DNA from 4 places in the Arthrobacter sp. Soil761 genome. Region 1 is predicted to be linked to each of the others. Evidence: riboswitches for the same ligand, from Rfam matches in the RefSeq annotation. Region 1 holds a riboswitch; each other region holds the start of a gene.
The links. A riboswitch is a leader RNA that binds a small molecule or an ion and turns the genes downstream of it on or off. The one in region 1 is predicted to bind thiamine pyrophosphate.
Positions count from the first base shown of each region.

Region 2: it holds a riboswitch for thiamine pyrophosphate, as region 1 does, so the genes downstream of both, ASG79_RS13855 (ECF transporter S component) here and thiD (bifunctional hydroxymethylpyrimidine kinase/phosphomethylpyrimidine kinase) in region 1, are expected to answer to the same signal.
Region 3: it holds a riboswitch for thiamine pyrophosphate, as region 1 does, so the genes downstream of both, thiO (glycine oxidase ThiO) here and thiD (bifunctional hydroxymethylpyrimidine kinase/phosphomethylpyrimidine kinase) in region 1, are expected to answer to the same signal.
Region 4: it holds a riboswitch for thiamine pyrophosphate, as region 1 does, so the genes downstream of both, thiC (phosphomethylpyrimidine synthase ThiC) here and thiD (bifunctional hydroxymethylpyrimidine kinase/phosphomethylpyrimidine kinase) in region 1, are expected to answer to the same signal.

Region 1 covers NZ_LMSF01000012.1:513,947-518,165, reverse strand. Annotated here, with positions in the region: gene ASG79_RS10520 (ribonuclease E/G) at 1-1,724, shown strand, start outside; TPP riboswitch at 1,874-1,971, shown strand; gene thiD (bifunctional hydroxymethylpyrimidine kinase/phosphomethylpyrimidine kinase) at 1,979-3,499, shown strand; gene rplU (50S ribosomal protein L21) at 3,763-4,071, shown strand; gene rpmA (50S ribosomal protein L27) at 4,133-4,219, shown strand, end outside.
Region 2 covers NZ_LMSF01000023.1:373,042-377,260, forward strand. Annotated here, with positions in the region: gene ASG79_RS13850 (ABC transporter ATP-binding protein) at 1-1,233, opposite strand, end outside; gene ASG79_RS13855 (ECF transporter S component) at 1,233-1,856, opposite strand; TPP riboswitch at 1,923-2,063, opposite strand; gene ASG79_RS13860 (heme-degrading domain-containing protein) at 2,149-2,691, shown strand; gene ASG79_RS13865 (iron-containing redox enzyme family protein) at 2,852-3,904, shown strand; gene ASG79_RS13870 (CDGSH iron-sulfur domain-containing protein) at 3,960-4,175, shown strand.
Region 3 covers NZ_LMSF01000032.1:38,496-42,714, reverse strand. Annotated here, with positions in the region: gene ASG79_RS21685 (RNB domain-containing ribonuclease) at 1-1,334, opposite strand, end outside; gene thiE (thiamine phosphate synthase) at 1,371-2,105, opposite strand; TPP riboswitch at 2,133-2,252, shown strand; gene thiO (glycine oxidase ThiO) at 2,245-3,546, shown strand; gene thiS (sulfur carrier protein ThiS) at 3,543-3,779, shown strand; gene ASG79_RS21665 (thiazole synthase) at 3,784-4,219, shown strand, end outside.
Region 4 covers NZ_LMSF01000001.1:222,244-226,462, forward strand. Annotated here, with positions in the region: gene ASG79_RS01085 (VOC family protein) at 1-597, opposite strand, end outside; gene ASG79_RS01090 (amidohydrolase family protein) at 697-1,779, opposite strand; TPP riboswitch at 1,859-1,966, shown strand; gene thiC (phosphomethylpyrimidine synthase ThiC) at 1,998-3,803, shown strand; gene ASG79_RS01100 (alpha/beta fold hydrolase) at 3,800-4,219, opposite strand, start outside.

The DNA.
Region 1 (4,219 bases):
ACCGCCTGCCCGAGCACGCCGGCGTCATCGTCCGGACCGCCGCGGAAGGTGCCTCGGAAGAGGAACTGACGCACGACATCAACCGCCTGCGCGCCCAGTGGGAAGGCATCGAAAGCCAGTCCCAGTCCACCAAGATCCTGGCCCCGGAGCTGCTGTACGGCGAACCGGACCTGACCATCAAGGTGGTCCGGGACGTCTTCAACGAGGACTTCTCCAAACTGATCGTCTCCGGTGAGGAGGCCTGGGACACCATCGAGGCCTACGTCACGTACGTGGCGCCGGACCTGGTGGGCCGCCTCGAGAAGTGGACCAAGGACCAGGACATCTTCTCCGCCTGGCGCATCGACGAGCAGATCCACAAGGCCCTTGAGCGGAAGGTGTTCCTGCCCTCCGGCGGCTCCCTGGTCATCGACCGCACCGAGGCCATGACCGTGGTGGACGTCAACACCGGCAAGTTCACCGGCAGCGGCGGCAACCTCGAGGAAACCGTCACCAAGAACAACCTGGAAGCTGCCGAGGAAGTGGTGCGCCAGCTGCGGCTGCGCGACATCGGCGGCATCATCGTGATCGACTTCATCGACATGGTGCTCGAATCCAACCGCGACCTGGTCCTGCGCCGCCTGGTGGAATGCCTGGGCCGCGACCGGACCAAGCACCAGGTTGCCGAGGTCACGTCGCTGGGCCTGGTCCAGATGACCCGCAAGCGCATGGGGACGGGCCTGCTGGAAGTCTTCGGCGAGCAGTGTGAGGCCTGCGCCGGCCGGGGCGTAGTGACGCACGACGATCCCGTGGAGCACCGCCGCGCCAACATTGTGGCGGCCGAGCACCACGTCCAGCGCGCCGACAGCCGCCCCGAAGCCCGCGGGGAAGCCCACCGCCCCGAAGGGCAGCGGGCCGATGGCGGCCAGCCCGGAGTCCGTCCCGAGCGCAAACGGCGGCGGGGACGCGGCGGCCAGCAGCCCGAGGCTGCCCCGGCGCCTGCTGTCCACGTCCACACCGTCCTTCCGGACCCCACAGACGCAGAGCGGCACGCAAAGGCAGAGGCCACCCGGCTTGCCCTGGCGAACATCGCGGCTGCCGCCCATGCGGCCCACCTGCATGACGATGAGGTGGCAGCCACCCGGCAGGCACCGTCCGCCGAGCCTGCGCAGGCCCCTATTGAAGAGAAGCACGACGCCGATGGCCCGGCACGCCCCGCAGCTGTCCTGACCTTCGGCGGCGAGGAAGTCCCGCTTCCCTTCGTGGAGCACGCTGAGGACCAGCATCCCAGGCCCGCCCTCACGCTGGACCGGCTCGCGGAAGCCTTTGCCCACCTCGGCCAGCCGGCTTCCCCCGTGGAGAACGCGCCCGCCAAGGCCGCAGACACGGTGAAGCCGGCCGAACAGTCAGCGCCCAAACAGTCGGTGCCCGAACAGCAGCCCGGCGGGGGAGCGGAGGCGCGTGCCGCCGTGGAAGCTCCGGCGGAAAAGGACTACTCCGACCACACGCTGGAGCAGTCCCGGCAACGCAGGCCGCGGCGCCACCGCGCTGCCAGCCGTGCCCAGGGTGCCGCAAATGAAACCGTTGTCCAGCACCACGAGAACGTCCAGGCGACAGGCGCGGGGCACTCGCACGCAGCCAAGGCCCCGGACACCGCCAAAGCACAGCCCGCTGCGGCGGAGCCCGGCAAGCCGGCAGGGGAACCGATCATCCTCGGCGTCGGCGTCCCCGCCTCGGAGCTCTAAGCCAGGGCGCAGCCAACGCGCCACCCAGGAAGTCCCCGTCGTGCGGACTGTTCCCCCATGAATCCAGGGGGAACAGTCCACGGGCGGGGACTTCCTGCATGCGCGGGTGCTGTCACCTTTCCGCCGGGTACGCCCCAGCGGCTACTCTGGAACCCGACACGGGGTGCCGCGCAGAAGGCCGGCTGAGATCCACACCCGTTGAACCTGTCCGGCTAGTACCGGCGAAGGGATGTCTGTTGTCTTCGACCCTCTCCATGCCCCTGCCCACAGCGTCCGGCGTGGCCCCCGCGCTGCCTGGGGGCCGCGATGTCCCGCGCGTCCTCTCCATTGCAGGCTCCGACCCGTCCGGCGGGGCCGGGATCCAGGCGGACCTCAAAAGCATTGCCGCCCATGGCGGATACGGCATGGCCGCGATCACGGCACTCACGGCGCAAAACACCCGGGGCGTGCAGTCCGTCCACGTCCCGCCGGCCGGCTTCCTGGCCCAGCAGCTGGACGCGGTCAGTGACGACATCAGCATCGACGCCGTCAAGATCGGCATGCTGGGCGACGAGTCGGTGATCCGCACTGTCCGCCAGTGGCTCGGAAAGGCCCGTCCCGCCGTCGTGGTCCTGGACCCCGTCATGGTGGCCACCAGCGGCGACAGGCTGCTGAAGGAATCCGCCGAAGCCGCGCTCCGGGAACTGCTGCCCCTTGCCCACCTCATCACCCCCAACCTTCCCGAGCTCGCGCTGCTGCTGGGCACGGAGCCGGCGAAGGACTGGGACACCGCGCTGGACCAGGGCAGGCGCCTGGCGGAAGCCACCGGAGCCACCGTGCTGGTCAAGGGTGGCCACCTTTCAGGCCTCGACTGCCCGGATGCGCTGGTCAACACTTCGGGCCTCCTGGGGCCGGACGTGGTGGAAGTGCAGGGGAAGCGGGTTTCCACGCGGAACAGCCACGGGACGGGCTGTTCCCTGTCCTCTGCCATGGCAACAGTCCAGGCCCGTTTGGGCAATTGGGAGGCATCACTGCGAACGGTCAAGCCCTGGCTGGCCGGCGCACTTGAGAACTCCGGCCAATTGGAGGTGGGCCAGGGGAACGGCCCCGTACACCACTTCCACCACGTGCGGCCGGTCCTGGAGGAGGGCGGCTTCGCGGCCCGGTTGTGGTCGGAAGCCCAACAGGACCTGGCGGACATCTACGCACTGGACTTCATCCACGGCCTGGCGTCCGGAGACCTTCCGGAGAAGGACTTTGCCTACTACCTGGCGCAGGATGCCCTCTACCTGAACGGCTACTCCAGGGTGCTGGCACGGGCCAGCGCGCTGGCCCCCTCGGAGGCCGAGCAGCTTTTCTGGGCCGGATCCGCGCAGCAGTGCCTTGAGGTGGAATCGGAACTCCACCGCTCGTGGCTCAGCACCCGCCCGGCCCCGAAGGGCCTGGGCCCCGTCACCAAGTCATACGTGGACCACCTCACGGCAGCGTCGGCGTCGGGCAGCTATGCCGTCCTCGCCGCCGCCGTGCTTCCCTGCTTCTGGCTCTACGCCGAAGTCGGCGGGAAGCTCCACGCCCGGTTCCTGGCCTCGGGCGAACCGGACGGCCATGCCTACGCGGCCTGGCTCCGGACGTACGCCGACGAGGGCTTCGCCGAAGCAACCCGCAAAGCCATCGCCATCGTGGATGCAGCCGGACGGACCGCGCCGGACCATGAGAGGGCGGCGATGGTGACGGCGTTCAAGCAGTCCTGCCGCCTGGAAGTGGAGTTCTTCGACGCGCCGAGGCTGCATTCCTGACCCCCGCGGGCCGGGCCCGGCTATGATGGTGGAGCACGGTTGCGGCGGTTCCTGCCGGGCTGTGGTTACTACCACAGCCGGCCCGCCTGAACCAGCCTCATTTGCGGCCGAAGATGGATTTAGCGTATTCTTGATCTTCGGTGCTTACGCCAACACTTGGGTTACGACCCCACGGCGTTGAGGCACAGCGAGAAACCAAGCTTTTAGCAAGTCGGTTCCGCACGCAAATTTTGTAATAAACGTCGAGAGAAGTGAGTTCCCAAGTGGTGTACGCGATTGTCCGCGCAGGCGGCCGCCAAGAGAAGGTTTCCGTTGGAGACTTCGTTACCCTGAACCGCGTCGCCGGTGGAGCCGGCAGCACCATTGAGCTGCCCGCACTGCTCCTGGTTGATGGTGACAAGGTCACCTCCGCCGCCGCTGACCTGGCCAAGGTAACTGTTACGGCTGAAATCCTCCAGGACCTGCGTGGTCCTAAGATTGTCATCCAGAAGTTCAAGAACAAGACCGGCTACAAGAAGCGCCAGGGTCACCGCCAGGAACTGACCAAGGTCAAGATCACCGGCATCAAGTAACCACCGGTTACTGTTCAGGCATTTCAACAGATTCCCCAGAATTTAGAGGCAGGCATTTCAGATGGCACATAAAAAGGGCGCGAGCTCCACTCGCAACGGTCGCGATTCCAACGCTCAGTACCTCGGCGTCAAGCGCTTCGGCGGCCAG
Region 2 (4,219 bases), on a different contig from region 1:
GTGGCCCAGGTGCCGGGGGCCGAACAGCAGTTCGTCAAGCACCTTGCCGGTCACGAACTGGTGCTCCGGCTCCTGGAACACCGTCCCCACTCGGGAAATCAGCTGATCCGCCTTCCACCGGTACGGGTCAATGCCGGCACCGCGGCTCAGGTCCATGGTGGCGGAGACCTTTCCGGACACCGGTTCCAGCAGCCCTGCCAGGGTCAGGGCGAAAGTGGACTTACCGGCGCCGTTGGGACCCGTCACGGCGAGCGCCTGCCCGGCGCGCACCTGCGCGGCCAGGCCTTCCTGGACCGGTGACGGCGGAATCTTCCTTAAGCCCTTGCGTCGGGGACGTTCGCGGGCGACTCCCAACTGTTCGGCCGCGAGCAGGAGGTTTCCCGTGCCGGGGGCCGGGACCACCGCCCGGGCACGGGTTGCCGGGACGTAGCCGGGGACCCACACACCGGCGGCGGCCAGCATGGCCCGCGCCTCCGTGAGCACCTGGTCCGGCGGCCCGTCCAGGAGTACGGCAGGATCCGCGGCGGAGCCCGGCTGCAGGACCACGATCCGGTCCACCAGGTCCTTCCACACGGACACCCGGTGCTCCACCACCACCAGCGTGGCCCCGGTCTTGTCCAGGCACCGCGCCACGGCATCGCGGACCTCCAACACGCCGTCCGGGTCCAGGTTGGCGGTTGGCTCATCCAGGAGGATCAGGCCCGGGCGCATGGCCAGGATGCCGGCCAGCGCCAGGCGCTGCTTTTGCCCGCCGGACAGGGCCGACGTCGGGTGGTCCAGCGGCAGGTGGGACAGTCCGACGTCGGCAAGCGCCTCGTGCACGCGCGCCCAGATTGCTTCCCGTGGGACGGCAAGGTTTTCGGCACCGAAGGCGACGTCGTCCCCCACCCGCGACAGGACCACCTGCGTCTCGGGGTCCTGCTGCATAAGTCCGGCGCGCCCGCGCTGGGCGCGGGGCACGGCGCCGTCAACCAGCAGCGAACCCGACTCGTCGGCGTCCCCCGCCTCGCCGCCGTCGTCGTTAATGTCCCCCAGCACCCCTGCGAGCGCATGCAGGAGCGTGGACTTCCCGGCACCCGAGGGGCCGAGCAGGAGCACCCGCTCCCCCGGGCTGATGTCCAGGTCAAGCGCGTGGACGGCAGGCTTGGCCCTGCCGGCATGCCGCCACCCCCAGCCCCGGGCTGTGACGGCGGCAGGGCGGACGGTGCCGCCGTCACGCTGGGCTGGTGCCATCAGGAGAAGACAGGCTCCGTGGCGGCCTTGCGCGAAGCGAAGGAGCTCAGCACGCCCGTACGCGCCAGGCCGCGCGTGGCCAGCCAGGACAGGGCGCCGGCGAGAATGGCGCCGGAGAGGGTGGTCAGCACGATGTACGCCAGCTTGTCCGCACCGGAGTAGGCGATGTTCCAGCCCCACGGTGCGAACGAGTCATTCAGTCCGCAGAAGAATCCAGCCGCGGCGCCTGCCAGCAGGGAGACGGGCAGGTTGAACTTGCGGTAGACGAAGATGGCGAAGATGATTTCCGCGCCGAGGCCCTGGATGAAGCCGGAGAAGAGGACCGAGGCACCGTACTGGGAACCCATGAGGAGTTCCCCGGTGGCGGCCACGGTTTCACAGAACAGGGCGGCTCCGGGCTTGCGGATGATGAGCATTCCCAGCACGCCGGGAATCATCCAGCCGCCCGCCAGCAGCCCGGTCAGGGGCGGGTAGGCGGCATTCATGGGGGCAGAAAGCGCGGCTGCTCCCTGGTCCCACGCCCAGAAAATGACGCCGCCCGCGATGGCCACCAGCGCGGCGACCACGATGTCCACGACGCGCCAGGACTTACTGGTGGTCTTCTTGATTGCTGCAGTACTCATGTGATCCTCCTGGGAAACAGGAGGGGAAAGTGGACCCGGCTGACGGCTGTTGCCGTGCAGCCGCGGCACTTTGAGAACTCGACTCCCTTGCGCCGGTACTAACCGGATCAGGTTCGAGGGTCTGCGGCTGTCCGCACTCTCAGCGCCCACCTGCGGTGCCCGGCTTGTGCCAGGATGTCCGACGGCGGCGCTCCCCTGTCGTTATTAGTGGTGCTTTTGGATGGGTAAGGCTTTTTGAACTGCCCTTCCGGGCGTGGTCAAGTTTACACCTGGCGGGGGTAGATTGAGGGCCATGAGCGCCATTCCACCGGATGTGACCGGATTCGATCCTGATTCCGCCGACGCCCAGCTGGAGGGGTCACTGGAAGCGTCGATCGCCCGCATCGAGGCGGAGGTCCGGGAGCTCCAGTTCCCCGGCTTTTCGCTGGATGACGCGTTGAACCTGGGCCTGCTCCTGGTGGAGCTGGGCAAGGAGCGGTCCCTTCCCATCGCCATCGACATCACCAAGGGCGAGCAGGTCCTGTTCCACGTCGCGCTCCCGGGCGCCACGCCGGACAACGGGCACTGGATCCGCGCCAAGCAGCGCACTGCCGCCCGGTACGAGGTGCCGTCACTTTTGGTGGGGCTTCGCGGCCGGCTGGGCGGCGGCCGGATCGAGGACAACGCCTGGTTCGATCAATCCCGGTATGCAGCCCATGGCGGCGCCTTTCCGATCTACGTCACCGGCGTGGGCGCCGTGGCCACGGTGACCGTCTCCGGGTTGCCGCAGCTGCAGGACCATGACCTGGTGGTTGAGGCGCTGCGCGACATCCTGGGGTCGTCGCTGCGGGATTAGGCGCCGGTTGACCTGCCGCCAACAGGAAGCCTGCTTAGCTTTTATTAGTAATCATGCTTACTATATTGGTTCCCGGGTTTCGAGGAGGACAGGGCATGGGAGTCACCATGGGCGGTCCCGCGTTCGTTCCCGTCACCAGCGCGGCAGACCAAGGAGCACCATGAGAATCCCGGAATCCAGAGGCCCCCTCAGCAACGCCCTGTTCGCACTCCTTGCGCAGGCTCCGGCCGAAGCCGGGACGGGGCTGGACGGGCTGTACCACCTCGCGGCACGGCAGGTGGCCGGCACTAATGACATCATCGGCGACGAGGACATCCAGCTGGCCCTCTTCTGCCTCTACGAGCTCCACTATTCCGGCCTGGCCGGCGTCTCCGACAACTGGGAGTGGGAGCCGGCGTTAATCCGGGTCCGGCAGCTGGTCGAGGCACCGTTTGAGGCAGCCCTCCGTGCTGCCGCGCACCAGGCCGCCGCAGACTTCGAACTGCCTGCCGGTGCCCTGACCAGCGACCAGGTCGCCGACGTCCTGTTCGGCCTCGCAGCCACGGACACCGGGCCCAGCGTCTCCCGCTACGTCGCCAGGAGGGCGGGCCTGGACCAGCTCCGGGAGTTCCTGATCCACAAGTCGATGTACCAGCTGAAGGAAGCCGACCCGCATACATGGGCCATTCCGCGGCTCAGCGGACGGCCCAAGGCGGCCCTGGTGGAAATCCAGGCGGATGAATACGGCGGCGGCCGCCCCGAGCGCATGCACAGCGCGCTGTTCGCCCGGACCATGCGCGGTTTGGGCCTCGACGTCAGCTACGGCGCGTACGTGGATGCCGTCCCCGCCGTCTCCCTCGCGTCCGTCAACCTCATGTCGCTGTGCGGCCTGAACCGGCGGCTCCGGGGTGCCATCACCGGCCACCTGGCGATCTACGAGATGACCTCCTCCCAGCCCAACCGGTTCTACGGCAACGGATTCCGCCGGCACGGTTTCGGCGCGGACATCACCCACTACTTCGATGAGCATGTGGAGGCCGACGCCGTCCACGAGCAGATCGCAGGCCGGGACCTCGCCGGCGGCCTCGTCGAAGCCGAGCCGGAACTCCTCGCGGACGTCCTGTTTGGGGCCACTGCCGCCATGGCCCTCGACGGCCGGCTGTCCGCCCATCTGATGTCCTCATGGGAAGCCGGGGCATCATCGCTGCGGGCGGCCGTACCGGCGGCAGCATGACTACGACGAAAGCGGTGCAGGCATGAAACCCGGACAGCATGGAACAGGATCGGACATGGACCACGAATCCGCCGCGGGCTCCATCGTGGTCTGCCCGGACGGGCCCCTGATCGTCAGGGGTGATTTCGAGATCGTCACCCCATCCGGGGACGCGGTGCCCCGCGACCGCAGGACAGTTGCGTTGTGCCGCTGCGGCGCCTCGGCCATCAAGCCCTACTGCGACGGCACGCACAAGATGATCAAGTTCCGCACCGAGCCGCCCGCGAAGTAGTCCAACAAGCCATTTAGTCCAACAACCTGCCTGCAGCACGCCAC
Region 3 (4,219 bases), on a different contig from region 1:
TTTTTCACCGTCCCGGTCCCGTTTCCATTCCCGTTTCCGTTTTGCGGCCGGGAGCCGGAAATCACGATCGCATCGAACTCCTGCCCGATGTGGTTCAGCAGCAGCGCGGCCTCAACGGTGTCCAGGGCCAGGCGTTCCATCCTGGACGCGAGCTGGTCCGATCCGGCCATGATGCCCGGCAGGAGCGGCAGGGCTTCCCGCGCCCAGTCCGGAACATCCCCGCCATTGCTGAGGGCCTCGCAGATCACCAGCACAAAGCGGTCCACCAGGCGGCGGAGCGGCGCGGTGGTGTGGGCATAGGCCGCGCCGATGGCAGACTGCACGCCGTCCTCGGGGACCGTTCCGTCAAAGGCGGTATAGGAGGCGCCCCGGAACAGCATGCCGGCGGAATGCATGATGGCCAGCTGGCGGGGATCGGTGGGATCCAGGGAACGCAGGTATTCGCCGTAGCTGACTTCACCGTCCCAGGGCCTGCCCAGCACCTCGGTCTGCAGCCGGAAATGCTTCAGCGACCGTTCGTCCGGGGCGGGCATGGTGCGCAGGATTCCCACCTTGCCCTCCAGCATGAGCTGCGCGGCGGCCATCCCGGTCATCAGGGAAATCTGCGCGTTCCAGTCCTCCACGGGAAGCTGCGGTACGGCAGCAATGCGGTAGCCGCCGTCGGGCAGTTGGACAATTTCCTGCTCGGGCATGTTGAGGCTGGCCCCGCCGCGTTCCCGCTCCAGGGCCACCCGCTTCAGGCCCACCTCGCGGAGGAGCCGCAGCACCGGCGAGGCCGTCCCGGCGTCGAGGTCTTCCTGCGCACCCTTGTAGCTGAGCTTGTCGCGGCTGCGGACCCGTGCCCGCCTGACGCCCACCGACACAACCGTTGCGTCGCCGTCGAGCGCGAAGTCCCATATGAAAGCCGAACAATCCTGGCCCGGCAGCAGGCTTCCTGCCCCCTCGCTGATCACTTCCGGGTGCAGCGGAATCCGACCGTCCGGAGCGTAGAACGTCTGGCCACGTCGCCGGGTCTCGGCGTCCAGGGGACCTCCCGGCGCAACAAACGCCGGCACATCGGCGATCGCGTACATTACCCGGTAGCCGTTCCCGTCCGGTTCGATGAACACCGCCTGGTCCAGGTCCGTGGAGGAGGCCGGATCGATGGTCACGAACTGGACGGCGGTCAGGTCGTAGGACGGAAGCTTCAGCGCTGCCACAGCGGCCCGGGCATCCGCCACTGCCTCAGCCGGGTACGGTCCCGGCAGTTCAAGTTCGGTGCGCAGCAGGCCCAACGCCTCTTCCAGGGCGTTCGTGTGGTCATGGACGTTTGGAGCCAGCCGATGATGTGACACAAAAGTCAGCGTAGCTCCAAGTCCGCCGATATGGCATCAGGCGGCGGCGGCGTCCAATGCGTCGAGGAGGGAGGCGGCAGCGGCGGCGGGATCGGAGGCCTCGGTGATGGCGCGCACCACCACGATCCTGCGCGCACCGGCTTCCGCCACCTGGTGGACGTTTCCGTGGTCAATGCCGCCAATGGCGAACCAGGGCACGGGGTCCGCCGCCTGCCGTGAGGCCTCGGCGGCATACTTCACCAGGTCAGTGCCCACGGCGGACCTGCCGGGTTTGGTGGGGGTTGCCCAGACCGGACCCACGCAGAAGTAGTCCAGCCCGGCTGGTCCGGCAGTTGCTGCCAGGGCGGCGTCCACCTGCCCGGTGGTGTGGCTGGAGAGCCCGATGGCGGCGTTGCCGTTGACCAGCGTGCGCGCCGCCGCCAGCGGCAGGTCCTTCTGGCCGATGTGGAACACCGGTGCCCCGGAGAGGACGGCGATGTCCGCACGGTCATTGACCGCCCACAGCTTTCCGTGCCGTACCGCGGATTCCTTCAGCACCGCCAGGAGGTCCAGTTCCTCGGCCGCCTCGATGGTCTTGTCGCGCAGCTGGATGATGTCCACGCCACCGGCGAACGCGGCGTCAACGAACTCCGCGAAGTCGCCGCGGTCCCGGCGCGCATCGGTGCAGAGGTACAGGCGGGCTGCCTTCAGGGCGTCGTTGTCCCGTGAATTGACGACTTCGGTGGCTGGAGCGTGGTGGCCGGCGGGAAAGGAAGGGGTGGACACATTCATGCGTGCAAGCCTAGTTCCTCTAAACTGGGCTGGTACTGCGGGAGCCCGCGGCGGCTGTCACAAAGCGCCGGGCTGAGAGGGCGTCAGAGCCGACCGCTTGACCTGATCCGGTTAATGCCGGCGTAGGGAAGGAACCCACATGCGTACCCCCTTCACCCATCACCCCGGGTCCGCCCGCAGCTCCATTCCCTCCACCCTCCGGGCCGACGTTGCCGTCATCGGCGGGGGAGTGGTGGGGCACGGCATTGCCTGGGAGGCGCAGCGTTCAGGGCGCTCGGTGGTCCTCATTGATGACGCGCCCGGTACCGGCGCCAGCTGGGCGGCGGCCGGCATGCTGGCTCCCGTCAGCGAACTGCATTACCAGGAGGAAGAGCTCCTGGAACTGATGCTTGACGCATCATCGCGCTGGCCCGGGTTCGCCGCCGGGCTGGGCAGGGCAACGGGCGCGGATTCCGGATACCTGACGACGCCGACCCTCGCCGTGGGTGCCGACGCGGCCGACCGCCGGGCGCTGATGGACCTGCGCACAGTCCAGCAGGCCAACGGGCTGGCGGTGGAACCCCTGACCGTGCGGGAGGCCCGGAAGCGTGAGCCGCTGCTCAGCCCGGCCATTGCGTGCGCACTTGATACCCCGGCGGACCACCAGGTGGATCCCCGGCGCCTGGTGGCCGCCTTGCGGCTGGCCCTGGCCGGCGCAGCGCAGGAGCAGCCCCAGCTGGCGGTTGCCGGGGCAGTGGAAGGTTTTGCCGTGCCGGAGCGGGCAGCCGGGCTGCTGTGGGAGGGCGGAACGGTTTCCGGGGTCCGCCTGGCCGGGGGCGGCACGGTGCTGGCAACGGAGACCGTGGTGGCCAATGGCCTGCAGGCGGGGGCGCTTGACGGCCTGCCGGACGGCCTTGAGCTGCCGCTGCGGCCCGTGCACGGGGATATCCTGCGCCTTGCCGTTCCCCGCCACCTTCAGCCCTTGGTGACGTCAACGGTGCGCGGCCTGGTCCACGGCATCCCCGTGTACATCGTTCCCAGGCAGGACGGGACCGTGGTGATCGGAGCCACGCAGCGGGAGGATGCCCTCTCCGATGCCGTGAGTGCCGGCGGTGTCTACCAGCTGCTGCGGGATGCGCAGGCTCTGGTGCCCGCCGTCGCTGAACTCGAACTCATGGAATGCACCGCCCGCGCCCGCCCCGGTACCCCTGACAACGCGCCGCTCCTGGGCCGGGTGCCGGCCGCTCCGGGCGCCGGGGGAGGACAGGCCGGGCACGTCCCCGGACTCATCATCGCCGCCGGGTTCTTCCGGCACGGAGTCCTGCTCACTCCCGCCGCGGCGGCCATCTGCAGGGAACTGCTGGACGGCAGGGCCGATCCCCGCTGGGGACCCTTCAGCCCGGACCGGTTTTCCAGGCCGGCAACGGCAGCAACAAGCCCCCACATCAAGGAGACTGCGTGAACATCACCCTTAACGGAAACCCGCACACGGTGGCCGACGGAGCTTCGATCACCACGCTGGTCAGCGAGGTCACCGGACGCCCGCTGGCGGACAACGGACAGGCGACCGACGGCGGGAAACTCGGCGTCGCCGTCGCGCACAATGCCCAGGTGGTGCCGCGCAGCCAATGGTTCGCCACCGCGCTCGCCGACGGCGACGACATCGAACTTGTTACAGCAGTACAGGGAGGCTGACGCCATGACCGAAACCAGCACCATCAACCCTGCAGGAAACGCCGGTGCCGGCGACGCCCTGGTGATCGACGGCGTCGCGCTGGGTTCCAGGCTCATCATGGGCACCGGGGGAGCGCCCAGCCTCGATGGCCTGGGCGCGGCGCTCCTTGCCTCCGGCACCGCGCTGACCACCGTGGCCATGCGGCGCTACTCCACGGCTGAAACCGGCTCGCTGTTCCAGCTGCTGGTGGATCATGGAATCCGGGTCCTGCCCAATACGGCCGGCTGCTTCACGGCCAGGGACGCGGTCCTTACCGCGGAACTGGCCCGGGAGGCCCTGGAAACAGACTGGGTGAAACTGGAGGTCATCGCCGATGAACAAACCCTCCTGCCGGACGCCGTGGAACTGGTCGAGGCCACCGAGCAACTGGTCAACCGCGGCTTCAAGGTCTTCGCCTACA
Region 4 (4,219 bases), on a different contig from region 1:
CAGGGTACCCACGTAGAAGTCCCTGGCGGTCTGGACGTCGCCAACCTGGAGGTGGACGTGCCCCACGCCTGCGGACGTCCGCCGCTGGCCTTCGAGGGATTCCTCAGTGAGGTGCTGCTCCAGGTAGCGCTGCGGCGGAAGCGCCAGGCTGTCCATCACCACGTCCGTCCCGTTCCAGGACCAGTTGCTGCGCGGCCGGTCCCAGTACAGCTCGATGCCGTTGCCCTCGGGGTCGGTGAAGTAGAAGGCCTCACTCACCAGGTGGTCGGCGCTGCCGGTGAAGGACCGGGGTTCGTACTGGGCTGCCGTGGCGATGGTGGCCGCCAGGGAAGCCTGGTCCTCGAACAATAGGGCGGTGTGGAACAGGCCGGCCTCTCCCCTGCCGGGAAGGTGCAGCCCGGGGGCCGGCGCCAGGTGGACCAGCGGCCTGCCGAGCCTGCCCAGGTAGAGCCCGCCGTCCTGCTCCGCCACCGCCTCCAGGCCCAGTGCGCGCTGGTAGTAGTCGGTCATGACCTTCATGTCGCCCACCTTGAGCATTACCGTGCCCATGGCGAGGTCGGCAGGAAGAAGATCCTGGCTGCTGGCTGCGTCGGTCATTTGAAGGCTCCTTGTGTTGGAGGCCGTCACTTCGGCGGCCTGTCACATATTAAAATTACTTGAAGCTTCAATTTATTCCAAGTAGCGGAACCAAATAACTCAACGGATGATGCGGCCGCCCAGCACCACGTGCTCCAGCGCCGTGATCGTGTCCGGGGTGGTCCGGGGGTCGTCCCGGCACACCACGACGTCGGCCCGCGCGCCTTCCTCCAGGTTGTCAGCGCCCAGCCACGCACGCGCTGCCCAGCAGGCGGCATCCAGGGCCGCATGCATGGGCAGGCCGGCCCCGCGCAGGGCGAGGATCTCATCTGCGATCCTGCCGTGCCGGATCACGCTGCCTGCGTCCGTGCCGGCAAAGATCCGGACGCCGGCGGCATGGGCCTCCGCCACCCGTTCCAGCCTGCGTTCCCACAGGGCACGCATGTGGGCGGCGTAGCGCGGAAACTTTGCGTCCGCCTGCTCCGCGATATCAGGAAAGGTGGCGATGTTGATGAGGGTGGGCACGATCGGTACGCCCTGCTCCACGAACCGGGGCAGGTGGCGCGGCAGCAGCCCCGTGGCGTGCTCAATGCAGTCAATGCCGGCGTCCAGCATTTGGTCCAGGGTGTCTTCGGCGAAGCAATGTGCCGTGACCCGGGCACCTTCATCATGGGCAGCCTGCACAGCGTCACGCACGACGGCGGCAGGAAAGGAGGGCGCAAGGTCGCCGGCGCTCCGGTCGATCCAGTCGCCCACCAGTTTGACCCAGCCGTCGCCGTCGCGCGCTTGCTTCCGCACGGCCTCCACGAGCCCGTCGGGTTCGACCTCCGCCGCGAAGCCGCGCAGGTAGCGGCGTGTGCGGGCCACATGCCGTCCTGCACGGATCAGTACCGGGAAGTCCCGGCCGCCCTGCATCCAGCGGGTATCGGCAGGTGAGCCGGCGTCGCGGACCAGCAGGGTTCCGGCGTTGAGGTCAGCCAGCGCCTGCTCCCGGGCAACGGCGGGTTCCACCGGGCCGTCGGGACCCAGGCCGATGTGGCAGTGGGCGTCGACGAACCCCGGCAGCACCCAGCCGTCGAGTTCCCGCGCCGGAGGGGCAGCGGGCCGGCTGAACGTGAGCTTGCCGTCCACCGACCAGAGTCCATGGTGTACCCGGTCCGGTGCGGCCAGGACGGGTCCGCGAAAGTAGATGATGTCTGCCATCGGGCTTCCTTTCGATGCCCGGTCAGGCTAGCACCCGCAAATGTGACACCGCCCTTCCGGGGGCCTGTGGTAGCTTCTTCTCTGACCACACGGGAGCCCTTGCAGGGGCTGAGATCGGGCTGACGCAGCCTGCGACCGTTGAACCTGTCCGGGTAATGCCGGCGAAGGAAGTGAGTATTCCCTTGAGTACGCAAAACACCCAGTTGAACCCTGCCCACATGCCGTCCACCGGGGGTTCCGGAGCCGGCTCCACGCCCCAGGTGAACCAGTCCGAAGTGACCCGGTCCCTGGCGTCGCATTCGCTGGCCTATATCGACGACGCCGGGTCCGGCATCCGGGTACCCGTCACGGAAATTGCCCTGGAGCCATCGCCCAACGGCCAGCCGAACGCACCGTTCCGGACCTACCGGACGGCGGGGCCGGGAAGCGACCCCGTCCGCGGCCTGGAGCCCTTCCGCGCGGAGTGGATCGTGGCGCGCGGAGACACCGAGGCCTACAGCGGCAGGGAACGCAACCTGCTCGACGATGGCCGCTCGGCCGTCCGCCGCGGCGCCGCCTCCGCGGAGTGGAAGGGCGCGCAGCCGGTGCCCCGCCGCGCCGTCGACGGCCGGACGGTGACCCAGATGCACTATGCCCGGCAGGGCGTCATCACGCAGGAGATGCGCTTCGTGGCGCTGCGCGAGAACTGCGATGTGGAACTGGTCCGGAGCGAACTGGCCGCCGGCCGCGCCATCATTCCGAACAACATCAACCATCCGGAGTCCGAGCCGATGATCATCGGCAAGGCCTTCCTGGTGAAGATCAACGCCAACATCGGAAACTCGGCCGTGACGAGTTCCATCGCGGAGGAGGTGGACAAGCTCCAGTGGGCCACGCAATGGGGCGCCGACACCGTTATGGACCTGTCCACCGGCGACGACATCCACACCACGCGGGAATGGATCATCCGCAACTCCCCCGTCCCGATCGGCACCGTGCCGATCTACCAGGCCCTGGAGAAAGTCAACGGCGAGGCCAACGCGCTGACCTGGGAAATCTTCCGGGACACCGTCATTGAACAATGCGAGCAGGGCGTGGACTACATGACCATCCACGCCGGCGTGCTGCTTCGCTATGTCCCGCTGACCGCCAACCGGGTGACGGGCATTGTGTCCCGCGGCGGCTCCATCATGGCCGGCTGGTGCCTGGCCCACCACCAGGAGAACTTCCTCTACACGCACTTCGATGAGCTGTGCGGGATCTTCGCGAAGTACGACGTTGCCTTCTCCCTGGGCGACGGTTTGCGCCCCGGTTCGACGGCGGACGCCAACGACGCCGCCCAGTTCGCGGAACTGGACACGCTCGCCGAGCTCACCCAGCGCGCGTGGGAGTACGACGTGCAGGTCATGGTGGAGGGGCCCGGCCACGTTCCCTTCCACCTGGTCCGGGAAAACGTCGAGCGGCAGCAGGAACTCTGCAAGGGGGCCCCGTTTTACACCCTGGGCCCGCTGGTGACAGATGTTGCTCCGGGCTATGACCACATCACCTCAGCGATTGGTGCCACCGAGATTGCCCGTTACGGCACCGCGATGCTGTGCTACGTCACCCCGAAGGAACACCTGGGCCTGCCCAACAAGGACGACGTGAAGACCGGCGTGATCACCTACAAGATCGCCGCGCACGCGGCGGACCTGGCCAAGGGGCACCCGGGGGCGCATGAGCGGGACGACGCCTTGTCCAAGGCGCGGTTCGAATTCCGCTGGCGGGACCAGTTCGCACTGTCCCTGGACCCGGTGACGGCTGAGGCGTTCCACGACGAGACGCTGCCGGCTGAGCCTGCCAAGACGGCGCACTTCTGTTCGATGTGCGGGCCCAAGTTTTGCTCCATGCGGATCAGCCAGGACATCCGCGACGAATTTGGTTCCGCGGAGGCGCAGGCGGCACTGGCCGATGCTGCGGCCGGGATGCGCGGGAAGAGCGAGGAATTCCTGGCGGCCGGCGGCAAGGTCTACCTGCCGGAACTGCGGGTGCCTGCTGACAGCTAGGACGCGCGGGCCGGCTGGCTCCGGCTGACCTGGCTGATGAACTGCCGGATGGCCCGGTCCCCGTCCGGGGAGTCATGGGGCCGGTGTCCTCCCGCGGCAACGCGGTGCAGGGCCCCGGTCTCCCGGAGGTACCCGGCGATTTCCTCGTAGAGCGGTTCCCACCCACCGGTCAGCACCAGCGTGGGCACCCCGGGAACAATGTGCAGCGGCGCCTCCCATGACGGGGCCTGGAGCCGCAGCCTGCGGGCGGACCTTTTTTCTTCCGTGGTGGCGGGCTGCTGGAGGTCGGTGGCGAAGACCCGCCGGACGAATTCGCGCTGGAAGTCTTCGTCGCTGAGCTGGTGGCGCACGTCGAAGAGGGGCTGCATGAGGCTGATGTGGGCGGCAGTGGCCGGGAGTTCCGCTGTCAGGGAGAG